Regions from separate parts of the Shewanella sp. Isolate7 genome, predicted to be linked through region 2. Evidence: predicted binding sites of a transcription regulator. Region 2 holds the regulator's gene; each other region holds the start of a gene.
What was found. The regulator ArgR, encoded in region 2, controls arginine synthesis, uptake and breakdown. The targets are predictions, from matches to a motif close to ANTGAATANNTATTCANT.
Positions count from the first base shown of each region.

Region 1: argA (amino-acid N-acetyltransferase) is a predicted target of ArgR. The motif match lies at 1,896-1,913, and genes of this name have one in related genera.
Region 3: L1D47_RS06935 (citrate synthase) is a predicted target of ArgR. The motif match lies at 2,200-2,217, and genes of this name have one in related genera.

Region 1 covers NZ_JAKEVJ010000005.1:67,657-71,915, reverse strand. The annotation lists partial or broken gene L1D47_RS02265 (transposase) at 1-77, opposite strand, end outside; gene argA (amino-acid N-acetyltransferase) at 513-1,832, opposite strand; gene rpmG (50S ribosomal protein L33) at 2,144-2,317, opposite strand; gene rpmB (50S ribosomal protein L28) at 2,324-2,560, opposite strand; gene radC (DNA repair protein RadC) at 2,684-3,361, opposite strand; gene coaBC (bifunctional phosphopantothenoylcysteine decarboxylase/phosphopantothenate--cysteine ligase CoaBC) at 3,488-4,259, shown strand, end outside.
Region 2 covers NZ_JAKEVJ010000025.1:43,809-48,067, forward strand. The annotation lists gene ispB (octaprenyl diphosphate synthase) at 1-580, shown strand, start outside; gene mdh (malate dehydrogenase) at 852-1,787, opposite strand; gene argR (transcriptional regulator ArgR) at 2,106-2,576, shown strand; gene L1D47_RS08160 (cupin domain-containing protein) at 2,808-3,266, shown strand; gene L1D47_RS08165 (Dyp-type peroxidase) at 4,093-4,259, opposite strand, start outside.
Region 3 covers NZ_JAKEVJ010000020.1:37,262-41,520, forward strand. The annotation lists gene sdhA (succinate dehydrogenase flavoprotein subunit) at 1-1,344, opposite strand, end outside; gene sdhD (succinate dehydrogenase, hydrophobic membrane anchor protein) at 1,345-1,692, opposite strand; gene sdhC (succinate dehydrogenase cytochrome b556 subunit) at 1,686-2,081, opposite strand; gene L1D47_RS06935 (citrate synthase) at 2,494-3,780, shown strand.

The DNA of each region.
Region 1 (4,259 bases), on a different contig from region 2:
CTGTATCCCTGTTTCGTTACCAGCTGCGCAGCTTCTAATTTGAACTCTGCACTGAATGTCGGTCTTGTGTTCTTCATTTCTACCACCTTTTCTCTGGAAGTGAGTCTATCACTTCGTCTATTCAGGTGGCCAAATTCACTATGCCACTACATAGGGTCTGTTTATCTTTCAGGTTTAATTTTTGTTCAATCTAAACGCGTTTTGCTCAAGGCGCGTGCTGTGTCGCATAGTTATTCTATGTAAATTGCACGCAACACAGGGCAAGGCGCGTTTAAATGAACCCTTTGGGCAGCTTTTGTAGGCCATTTCTACGGCGTTATCTCCCGTTCATGTAGATTAACTACACTACACAGGCTCTGCCTTGTATAAATTCCCTACAAAATGCTGCAAAAAATAAACAGGCAAGGTCAACAGACCCTAGCCTAATGCTCGGTTTCTCTTGCTCTGTCGCTGGCGCATAAAAAAGACCACCGCGAAGGTGGCCTTTTACCAGCACTCTCTATCTGGCGGATTTAAAGATCTAAGGCGAGAATCTTAGATTTACGCTGATAGTTATACAGCTGCTTCTTCTTGTCAGGCAGGGCATCGACCTCGACTATCTGAAAACCATGCTCGAGGAACCAGTGAATGCTGCGGGTCGTCAGGGCAAACAGGCGGGCATAACCACGTACCTTGGCCTGGCCTATGATGTTCTTCAGCAAGATGCTGCCACGATCGGCATCGCGATAATCGGGATGCACCACCAGGCAGGCAAACTCTCCGGCATTGTCTTCCTCGAAGGGATACAGTGCCGCGCAGCCGATCACCAGGCCGTCACGCTCGATCAGCATAAACTGTTCGATCTCCATCTCGAGTTGCTCACGGGAGCGACGCACCAAGACCCCGGCCTGCTCCAGTGGGCGAATAAGATCCAACACACCACCGATATCGGCAATGGTGGCCCGACGCAGCCGCTCGGCGCTCTCGGTCACTATCTGAGTGCCGATACCATCGCGGGAGAATAGCTCTTGTAGCAGGGCACCGTCATCGAGATAACTGACAAAGTGGCAGCGCGCCACCCCATTACGGCAGGCGTCTATGCTGGCCTGTAAGAAGGCCCGCGTACCTACACACCAGTTATCTTCCTCGGTCAGCTCTGAGAGGATCCGCTGGGCATCGGTCGGCATCAGCTCGGCAATCACCTCGCCATTGCCGTCGAGAATCCCCTCCTTGGCGCTGAAACCTATCATCTTATCGGCCTTAAGCTTCACCGCAATCTGAGTCGCAACCTCTTCGGCGGTGAGGTTAAAGCACTCCCCCGTCACCGATGCCGCCACCGGGCCTAAGAGCACTATGCCGTGATTATCCAGCTGACGTCTGAGGCCCGCCACGTCGATGCGTCTTACCTTGCCGCTCAGGCAGTAATCGACGCCGTTGTCGACCCCTAAGGGTTGGGCTATCACGAAGTTACCGCTCACCACGTTGATCTGCGCCCCTTGCATTGGGGTATTGCTCAGGCTCATCGACAGACGCGCGGTAATATCCAGCTGCAGACCGCCAACCACCTGTTTGATCACCTTGAAGGATTCTTCGTCGCTGATGCGCACCCCGTTGTAATACTCGGGTGAGAGATTATGCGCCGCCAGCGCCTCATCGATCTGTGGCCTGGCACCATGCACCAGGACTATCTTGATCCCCAGACTGTGAAGCAGGGCGATATCGTTGATGATGGAGCGAAACTGACTCTGCGCCAGCGCCTCACCGCCCAACATGACCACAAATGTCTTCCCCCTGTGTGCATTCACATAGGAAGCAGAATGACGAAACCCCTCGACTAACTCAGTAGTGCGCACGCGCGTAACCTCAATAATAAATATGTAAAAATATCGCTATAAGACGAATAACAAAACAATTTTATTGAATTTAAATTCATATTAAAAGCATTTATTGTCATCTTATGCGATATTTTTTCATCATGGCAAAGCAGTCTGATTAAGCATAGCAGAACAGCTTAAGATCAGTGGCTTAGGTATTCAGCTGGATGGGGAGAGGAAGTGATTAGCTGGCTAATCAAAAAAACAGTAAGCAGGCTGACGCGCCGCTAAACGAGAGGCAAAAAAAAGCCCCTGCAATGAGGGGCTTTTTCAGAAACATCAACCAAGCATTACTTGATTTTTGATTCCTTGTAGATAACGTGCTGACGGATAACAGGATCAAACTTCTTGATCTCCATCTTTTCAGGCATGTTACGCTTGTTTTTCTCAGTCGTGTAGAAGTGACCTGTTTTAGCGCTAGAAACTAGCTTGATCTTCTCACGGTTACCTTTAGCTTTAGCCATGGTTTATTACACCTTCTCGCCGCGGGCACGAAGTTCTGCAACAACAACTTCGATACCTTTCTTATCGATAATACGCATACCTTTAGTAGATACACGTAGCTGTACGAAACGCTTTTCGTCTTCTAACCAGAAACGGTGGTTCTGTAGGTTAGGTAAAAAACGACGACGAGTCGCGTTCTTAGCGTGCGAACGGTTGTTACCAACCATCGGCTTCTTGCCAGTAACTTGGCATACTCTTGACATGTCAATCTTCTCCAAAAACAATTTAACGCTCGAGCATTAATGTACCTCGAATATGGCCGTCGCCCGAGGCACACAAAGAGGGCGCATTTTATACAGGATCTAAAATCAAAGATCAAGGGATATTCAATCTATCCATCCCCTCTCTGCAAACGAAACTATCTCACGATCGCCTACAACCATATGGTCTAGCAGCGAAACATCTATAGTCGCCAACGCGTATTTCAATCGCTCAGTAATTCGCCTATCAGCATGACTGGGCTCGGCCACCCCGGAAGGATGGTTGTGACACACAATGACAGCTGCGGCTTTTTTCTCAAGCACTAGGCTTACCACTTCTCGTGGATAAACCGAGGCTGAATCTATGGTGCCACGGAACAATTCGACGAACTGAATCACCCTATGCTGACTATCGAGCAATAAGATGGCAAACACTTCGTAGGCACGATCCGCTAATTGTCTCATTAAATAGTCCCGAGTTAAATCAGGATCTGACAAAATCTTTCCTCTTTGTAGATTTTCTTTCGCGATTCGCTTGCTTAACTCGATGGCCGCCTGCAATTGGGCATACTTCACCGGGCCAATTCCCTGAATATCACACAGTTCGCTCAAGGAGGCGCTAAAGAGCGGTCTGAGGCCACCAAAATGACTTAACATCACTCGGGCCAGTGACACGGCACTTTGCCCCTTGAGCCCGTTTCTCAGCAACACGGCCAGTAGTTCTGCGTCAGAGAGCTGGTCGACGCCACTACGCAAGAGTTTTTCGCGCGGTCCCTCCCCCTGGGGCCAATCTTTAATCGCCATAAACACTCCTTATCACGGCACTCAGTTCCTACTCAGGCTTTAGAGTATGGTCTAGTTTTTAAAAACTTGTATCCTCAATCCAGAGTCGAGTGTGATATGGTTAGCGGGCAAAATGAAATACTATTAATGATCACCATGAGTCTAACCAATAAAAAGATACTGCTGGGAATTGGCGGAGGCATTGCCGCCTATAAGTCTGCCGATTTGGTCCGCCGCCTGAAAGAGCGTGGCGCCGATGTTCGCGTCGTCATGAGTCAGGGCGCTCAGGCCTTTATCACCCCAATGACCCTGCAAGCCTTGTCGGGCCATCCGGTTGCCACCGACCTGTTGGATCCGGCTGCCGAGGCGGCGATGGGCCACATCGAGCTCGCCCGCTGGGCAGACTTGGTCTTGATTGCCCCGGCGACCGCTAATCTGATCGCCCGCATCAATGCAGGCATGGCCGATGAGCTGATCACCACCACCTGCCTGGCGACAGAGGCCCCCGTGGTGCTATGCCCGGCGATGAACCAACAGATGTATCGCAACGCCGCGACGCAGGACAACCTGGATAACCTCAGAAAACGTGGCCTCACCATCTGGGGACCGGCATCGGGCAGTCAGGCCTGCGGCGAGATTGGCCCGGGTCGCATGGAGGAGCCCTTGGTGATCGCCGAGCGCGTCGAACACTTCTTTGCCCCCAAGCTACTTCAGGGTGTGTCACTACTGCTCACGGCGGGTCCCACCCGCGAGGCGATCGATCCCGTGCGTTACATCTCTAACCACAGCTCAGGCAAGATGGGCTTTGCCTTGGCTAGAGCCGCCGCCGAGATGGGCGCCAAGGTGACCCTGGTCTCTGGCCCGGTCAATCTCGAGACGCCGATGAATGTTAATCGCCTCAATGTCAGCTCGACCCAAG
Region 2 (4,259 bases):
GCTGGAAGTACTGGCCGACACCACCAACGTGCTCGCCGAAGGTGAGGTCCTACAGCTGATGAACTGTAACGACCCGGACACCAGTGAAGAGAGCTATATGCGCGTCATCTACTGCAAGACAGCCAAGCTATTTGAAGCCGCCACCCGTCTGGCAGGGGTGCTGGCCGATAGTAGCATAGAGGTTCAGACCGCCCTGGCCGACTATGGTAAGTACCTTGGTACCGCCTTCCAGCTGACCGATGACCTGCTGGACTATACAGCCGATACAGAGGCGCTGGGCAAGAATATAGGTGACGATCTCGCCGAGGGTAAACCCACCCTGCCGCTGATCTACGCCATCGCCAACGGTAACGAGGTAGAGCGTCAGCTGATCCGCGATGCCATTGAGAAGGGCGACGGCACAGAACATATCGACACCATATTAAAGGCCCTGGATCAATGTGGTGCCCTCAGCTACACAGAGAAACGGGCTCTGGAAGAAGCAGAGAAGGCCATACGCGCGTTAGATCCGCTTGCCGATAGCGACTATAAGCAGGCCCTGATATCGCTGGCGAAAATCGCCGTGGCGCGTAATCACTAACGAACTAGTTAGTCGATTTGTAATGACGAGTTATACCAATCACAGTAAGTATGTGATCAGAAATAGCGCAGGAAAAACGCTTAAGAACAAAGCAGAATTTTTAGATAAGTAGTTATTCTACAATTAAAAATTGCTAATACAGTTATCGAGCGTTTTAACAAGCTAGCATGATCAATTATCTATTACGATTGGTATTAAACATTACCCATAAAAAATGGAGCCGATTGGCTCCATTTTTTTATTCAGGACTAAACCTTACTCACACAGTGCCTTACTTAACAAAGTCTACACCCAGTGTGATATCGGCTTTCAGCGTGTCTAGCATAGCGTCGCGTGCGTTGGCTTCGAACTCGCTAACCTCACCATAGGCAAGTACCTGCTCGATACCGTTCTTACCCAGTAGTACAGGCTGTGCAAAGAAGTCGGCATGCTCGCTGCCACCGTCAACATAGGCACATTCAACAACGTTAGCTTCACCCTGTAGGCCACGAACCAGTGACAGACCGAAACGACATGCCGCCTGACCCATAGACAGAGTCGCGCTACCGCCACCCGCCTTAGCTTCAACCACTTCGGTACCCGCGTTCTGGATACGAGTTGTCAGAGCCGCCACTTCTTCATCAGAGAAGCTTACGCCTTCGATTTGAGACAGTAATGGCAGGATGGTCACGCCACTGTGCCCACCAATAACATTGACCTTAACGTCGGCAACATTCAAGCCCTTCGCTTCGGCAACGAAAGTTTCAGAGCGGATCACATCAAGAGTGGTCACACCGAACAGACGGTTCTTGTCATATACACCGGCTGCCTTCAATACTTCGGCAGCGATGGCCACAGTGGTGTTAACTGGGTTAGTGATGATACCGATCAGTGCCTTAGGGCAAGTTGCGGCACACTTCTCAACCAGGTTTCTCACGATACCCGCGTTGATGTTGAATAGATCTGAACGATCCATGCCTGGCTTACGCGCAACACCAGCAGAGATAAGTACCACGTCGGCACCTTCCAGTGCTGGCGTTGGATCTTCACCCGCAAAACCCTTTACTTCTACCGCAGTAGGGATGTGGCTTAGGTCAACAGCAACACCTGGGGTTACTGGCGCGATATCATAAAGGGATAGTTTTGAACCAGCAGGCAATTGAGTTTTGAGTAGTAGGGCAAGAGCCTGGCCAATACCACCGGCGGCACCAAGTACAGCAACTTTCATAGTTATCTCCGTTAATTCTTGGATATTATGTGATATAGATCTAGATTTACCGATGGCGCAACATTACTGGAATCACGGTAAAAATTCAATTATCCCTTAGTCGTGTGACCAGATAATTTCGAATTGCCCCAGTCAGCTGCCATTTACAACAGATATAAGGTATACTGCCCGGCCTTGCCCGCGATGCTACGTCACAAGACCGCCACAAAACCCATCCCACAAACCTGAATTTTTATTCACGCAATCCGAATAACGCTTGACTAATGGCGCAAAAATATTCAAAATAAGCCAGTTTTTTGAATATAAGAATAATTCGATATGCAAGCCAATAAAAATCAAGACGAACTTGTAAAGACCTTTAAGGCTATCTTGAAAGAGGAGCGTTTTGGCTCCCAGAGCGAGATAGTCAATGCCCTGCAAGCTGAGGGCTTCAACAACATTAACCAATCCAAAGTCTCTCGTATGCTGAGCAAGTTTGGCGCGGTGCGCACCCGCAACGCCAAGCAAGAGATGGTCTACTGCCTGCCCGCCGAACTTGGGGTCCCGACGGCTGGCAGCCCGCTGAAGAACCTAGTACTGGACGTCGACCATAACCAATCTATGATAGTGGTCAGAACCAGCCCAGGCGCGGCGCAGCTGATCGCCAGACTGCTGGACTCTATCGGCAAGCCCGAAGGTATACTGGGCACCATCGCCGGTGACGATACTATCTTTATCTGCCCTTCCAACATTCAGGAAGTGGACAAGACACTTGAGACGGTCAAGTCGCTGTTTAACTATGCCGACTAAATCCACCGATTAAGTCCGCCGGCTCGTTATTCGCCGATTAATCCACGCTCGAGCTTGGCCCAAGTCATACTCCTCGGCGAAAACCTCGGGAATAGATATAGAGACACCCTTTGCGCTGTTAACGCCAAAGGGTGTCTTTTTTTATTTACGCTCAAATTGAATACTGTATATACGATAGGATACACTGATGCCAAACCATCCCCTCTGTCACCCGATGGTTAAGGACCTGAGATGAATAACAATAAGATAATCAATATCGACAACCTTTGCTGGGAATCTTGGCAACACTCAGACCAATACGCCAGTCATCAGAAGCATATCGGCGATGCCGCCGGTTGCCAGCAGATAGGTGTCACCATGGAACGACTGGAACCCGGTAAACTCTCCTCCGTCGCCCACTATCATACCAAGGAAGAGGAGCACTTCTACGCGCTGCAAGGCGAAGCCACCCTGTATATCGACGGCGAGCCGCATCCCTTTAAACAGGGCGACTATATCTGTTTTACCGCCAACTCAGGTATTTCCCATACCTTAAAAAACGAGTCAGATGCTGACTTTCTGTTTATGGTGTTGGGCAATCGTGATCCCCACGATGTGGTGGTGTATCCAGAGCATAATAAGGTACAGGTGCGCTCCATCGACGAGGTGTATGCCAAGCGGCCGACCAACTATTGGGACCCAGACCGCTAATCCGCTTGTAAGCGAGCATAAAAAAACACACCTTAGGGTGTGTTTTTTGTTGGGTTAGTAGCTAGGGTCTGTTTATCTTTCGCGTTCATTTTTACAGTATTCTGTATCGCTTTTATACAAGGCAGAGCGATTGTAATGTGGTGTGCTACATCAATGAGCGATAACGCAGTAGAAAAATGATACAGACGCTGCCCGCAGGGTTCGTCTTGAACACGTTCAACTCTTTATTACTCGGCTTTTATATAGAATAACTATACTTCAAGCCTCATACCACGCTTTGAACATGCTCAGTTAGGGAAGGTGCGAACAAGTCGTCGCACAGCTCTGGCTTTGATAGCAGCGACAGTTCAAGGCATTCAACTGAGGGCATGCCGAGGCCTGCTGAAGTTGAATAACGCCGAAATGGTGTTGCTATCAAAGCCCCGCAGGGCGAGGCTTACAGCGGTATTTGCTGCGTTACAGTTCTTGCGAAGGACTAGGGCCATTCGCTGCAAACTGTGCCTAGCATCTATCCACTTTAAGCACACGCAGAGCAAGCAGCACAGCTCTGGCTTTGATAGCAGCGACAGTTCAAGGCATTCAACTGAGGGCATGCCGAGGCCTGCTGAAGTTGAATAACGCCGAAATGGTGTTGCTATCAAAGCCCCGCAGGGCGAGGCTTACAGCGGTATTTGCTGCGTTACAGTTCTTGCGAAGGACTAGGGCCATTCGCTGCAAACTGTGCCTAGCATCTATCCACTTTAAGCACACGCAGAGCAAGCACGGGACTTATTCGCACCTTCCTTAGAACAAAATTTGTTCTCAAAAGGTCAACAGGCCCTAGGTCCTAGCTCTCGATATCGGCTTCGCGCTCCATAAAATCCAGCGAAGGGGCAAAGAATGCCGATCCGGTCAGCGCCTGAGTAAAGTGCATCAGGTGATCGTGATTTCCCTCGCTGTCACCATGGATCATGCTGTGTAGCATCTTCTCGAAATTCACCGAGTTGCGACAGA
Region 3 (4,259 bases), on a different contig from region 2:
TTCCCAACGATTAAGACGCTCAAGTGACTTAGCAATATCTGCATCGCTCGCATCTTTCGGTGTTGCAGTCTCATCCAGCGCCTTACCCAGGTGCTGACCAGCTGCGCGGCCGAAGACCACGAGGTCGAGTAGTGAGTTACCACCTAGGCGGTTCGCACCGTGTACCGATACACAGGCAATCTCACCCACGGCAAACAGACCAACCACATCGCTTTCGCTGCCATCTTCGTTCTTACGGATCACCTGACCGCTAACCTTAGCAGGCAGACCACCCATCATGTAGTGACAGGTTGGCAGTACAGGGATTGGACCGTCAGCCGGATCGATGTGCGCGAAGGTACGAGACAGTTCGCAAACGCCTGGTAGACGTGCTTCCAGGGTCTCTTTACCTAAGTGATCTAGCTTAAGTAGACAGTGAGGGCCTAGTGGGCCGTCAAGGCCGCGACCTTCACGGATCTCGGTCATCATAGAACGTGCTACCACGTCACGTGATGCCAGGTCTTTCGCGTTTGGCGCATAACGCTCCATGAAGCGCTCGCCATCTTTGTTCAGCAGGTATCCGCCTTCACCACGACAACCTTCGGTAACCAGTACACCCGCGCCGGCGATACCGGTTGGGTGGAACTGCCACATCTCCATGTCTTGCATCTGCACGCCAGCGCGCATCGCCATACCAACACCGTCACCGGTATTGATGTGGGCGTTGGTAGTAGAGGCGTAAATACGACCCGCACCACCAGTAGCCAGAATAGTGGCCTTAGACTTGAAGTAAACGATCTCGCCGGTTTCGATTTCGATTGCAGTACAACCTACGATGGCGCCGTCTTCGTTCTTCACTAAATCCAGTGCATACCACTCAGAGAAGACTTCAGTCTTATGCTTAACGTTCTGCTGGTATAGGCAGTGCAGCAAGGCGTGACCGGTACGGTCAGCCGCCGCAGCGGTACGTGCCGCCTGCTCGCCACCGAAGTTTTTCGATTGGCCGCCGAAAGGACGCTGATAAATTTTACCGTTTTCGAAACGAGAGAATGGCAGACCCATATGCTCTAGCTCGATAATGGCTTCAGGACCGGTTTGACACATAAATTCGATCGCGTCTTGGTCGCCGATGAAATCGGACCCCTTAACGGTATCGTACATGTGTTGTTCCCAATGGTCTTCATGGGCGTTGCCTAGGGCGACGGTAATACCCCCCTGGGCCGAAACCGTATGAGAACGGGTTGGGAATACTTTAGATAACAGCGCGCAGCTCTTACCTTCTTTAGAAATCTGTAGTGCAGCTCGCATACCCGCGCCACCGGCGCCAATGACGACTGCATCAAACTCACGTACTGGAATACTCACTTAAACACCCCACACAATAACAATGCCAGCAGCCAGGTAAGAAAGTGCTGCTACGACGAAGACGAATTGGAGTACGCCACGAAGGGCTACCGGCTTAACATAGTCGGTAAGCACCTGCCAGATACCGATCCAGGCGTGAACCAGGATGGCCACCAGGGCAAGAAGCGTAAACACTTTCATCGGCAAAGCACTGAACAAACCGTGCCATACGTCATAAGTGAGAGGCGAACTAGCTGCGATGAATCCTACTAAGAAAATGGTGTAACAAGTAAGGATCACGGCACTAGCACGAAGAAGAATAAAATCATGAACGCCACTGCGTCCAAGACTCGCTGCATTTGTTACCATACCCAAATCCCCGCAATGATTGACCATGCCGCAGCAATAACGAAGGCGGCTTTCGCTGAAGCGTTACCCGATTCCAACTCTTCCCAACGACCGGTATCCATAATCAGATGGCGTACGCCAACAATCAGGTGGTAACCCAGTGCGGTCAGAATTCCCCAGACAACGAACTTAACGATAAAGGTATCAAATAGAGATTGAATGCCTGCGAAACTCTCAGCAGATGCGAGTGATTCACTCAACATCCAGATAAGAATGCCGACGGCAAACAGCATGATGACACCGGAGACACGGTGTAGGATTGACGCAATCGCTGTTGCAGGAAAGCGAATGGTCTGCAGATCTAGATGGACAGGTCTTTGCTTTTTCACGTTCTGCTCACTCTGCTCCATTGAGCATTATTTTTGTTATTGAACCTCTTTCGAACGAAATTTGACCAGCAAGCAAACTTACCACCTCCTCTCGCCTCAAAAGGAAAGTTGAAACAAACAGTTAACTAATTCAAAAATCACTAAATAAGTATGTAAATAATGGTCTTCGAATTGGTTTGTTTGCAGCTCTTTCGAGCCGAAGCAAGTATACGCCCCACAAATGTCAAATACAAACATCACATTATGCAAATTTTGTTTTTTTGGTAAAAAAATCTGCCAAGTCACTGTATTGGCGGGCACTTACGTCAAATTAAGACCATGGTCTAACGAATTTAAACGCTTATTTAAATTGAAATGTGATCTAGATTCACTGTAAAGTATTGGCGTTTGACAAAGCCGCACTCACATAAGAATGAAGTAAGGAGAACGGGGTATGGCTGATAATATAGCCAAATTGGAACTACCAGGGAACGATTCGATTGACCTGCCAATCAAGAAAGGAACGGCGGGATTTGATGTTATCGACATCAGCAAACTCGGTAGCAAAGGTCATTTTACATTTGACCCAGGATTCCTAGCGACAGCATCCTGCGAATCAGCTATCACTTACATTGATGGCGCCCAAGGTATACTTTTACACCGTGGTTACGCGATCGACGAACTTGCCGTCGATTCAGACTATTTAGATCTTTGTTATCTACTGCTTTACGGTGAGTTACCTAACAAGGCTCAATACGACAAATTTGTTTACACGGTTAAGACTCACACTATGGTTAACGAGCAACTGGCTTCGTTCTTCCGTGGTTTCCGCCGTGACGCTCACCCAATGGCCATGCTATGTGGTGTGACAGGCGCATTGTCTGCATTCTACCAAGACTCTCTTGACGTTAACGACGAACATCACCGCGAAATTGCGGCGTTCCGTTTAGTCTCTAAGATGCCGACTATCGCCGCCATGTGTTACAAGTATTCAATTGGTCAGCCATTTGTTTACCCACGTAACGACCTAAGCTATGCGGGCAACTTCCTCAGCATGATGTTTGCGGTACCTTGTGAAGAGTACAAGGTTAACCCAATCATTGAGCGCGCCATGGACCGTATCTTTATTCTGCACGCAGATCACGAGCAAAACGCCTCGACTTCTACCGTGCGTCTAGCCGGTTCATCGGGTGCCAACCCATTTGCATGTATCGCAGCGGGTATAGCTTCACTATGGGGCCCTGCACACGGCGGCGCTAACGAAGCTTGCCTGAACATGCTGGAAGAGATCGGTACTGTCGATCGTATTCCTGAGTTCATCGCTCGTGCTAAAGATAAGGAAGATCCTTTCCGTCTGATGGGCTTCGGTCACCGCGTCTACAAGAACTTCGACCCTCGCGCCAAGGTGATGCGCGAAACCTGTCACGAAGTACTTGCAGAGCTTAAGGTTAATGACCCACTACTGGATGTCGCGATGGAACTTGAGCGTATCGCACTGGAAGATGAGTACTTCGTATCGAAGAAGCTCTATCCAAACGTCGATTTCTACTCAGGCATCATCATGAAGGCTATCGGCATTCCAACAAGCATGTTCACCGTACTGTTCGCCCTTGCGCGTACCGTTGGTTGGATTGCTCACTGGAAAGAGATGCTGGATCAGCCTGGTCACAAGATCAGCCGTCCACGCCAGCTCTACACAGGTTCAGCAGAACGTGACTTCGTCAAACTGGACCAGCGTTAATCACTGCGGCCTAATCTTAAAAAGCATCCCTAGGGGTGCTTTTTTTTATGCCTCTCTTTCATCCCGTATCCCGCTCGGCCCGCTTGGCACCTTCATCCCTCCTTCTTCTCCCCTTTCATCCCACATCGTCCTGACTTCCGCGCCTTCTGATGCCGGCCCTTCTATCGCTGACCTTTTATACCTGGCCTTAAACGCCGATGCTTATATGACGAGTGTTAAACCCCCACTTTATATGACTAAAGTTATATGACTAAAGTTAAATGACTAAAATTTGGTGCCTTGAGTTTTATCGACGACTGACTCCCGTGCGTCCTTTGGTTTGTGTCATCGTCGCCATGCAAGATAGGGTTAACACTTGAGATACATTTTGTATCAAATCCAATTTGCACTGACCTTGGCAATAGGTCTTAACTGTAGATTAGTCAAAAGCATCACATGTTAAACATTTTCGCTACAAACCAGTTAACAAACTCACCGCA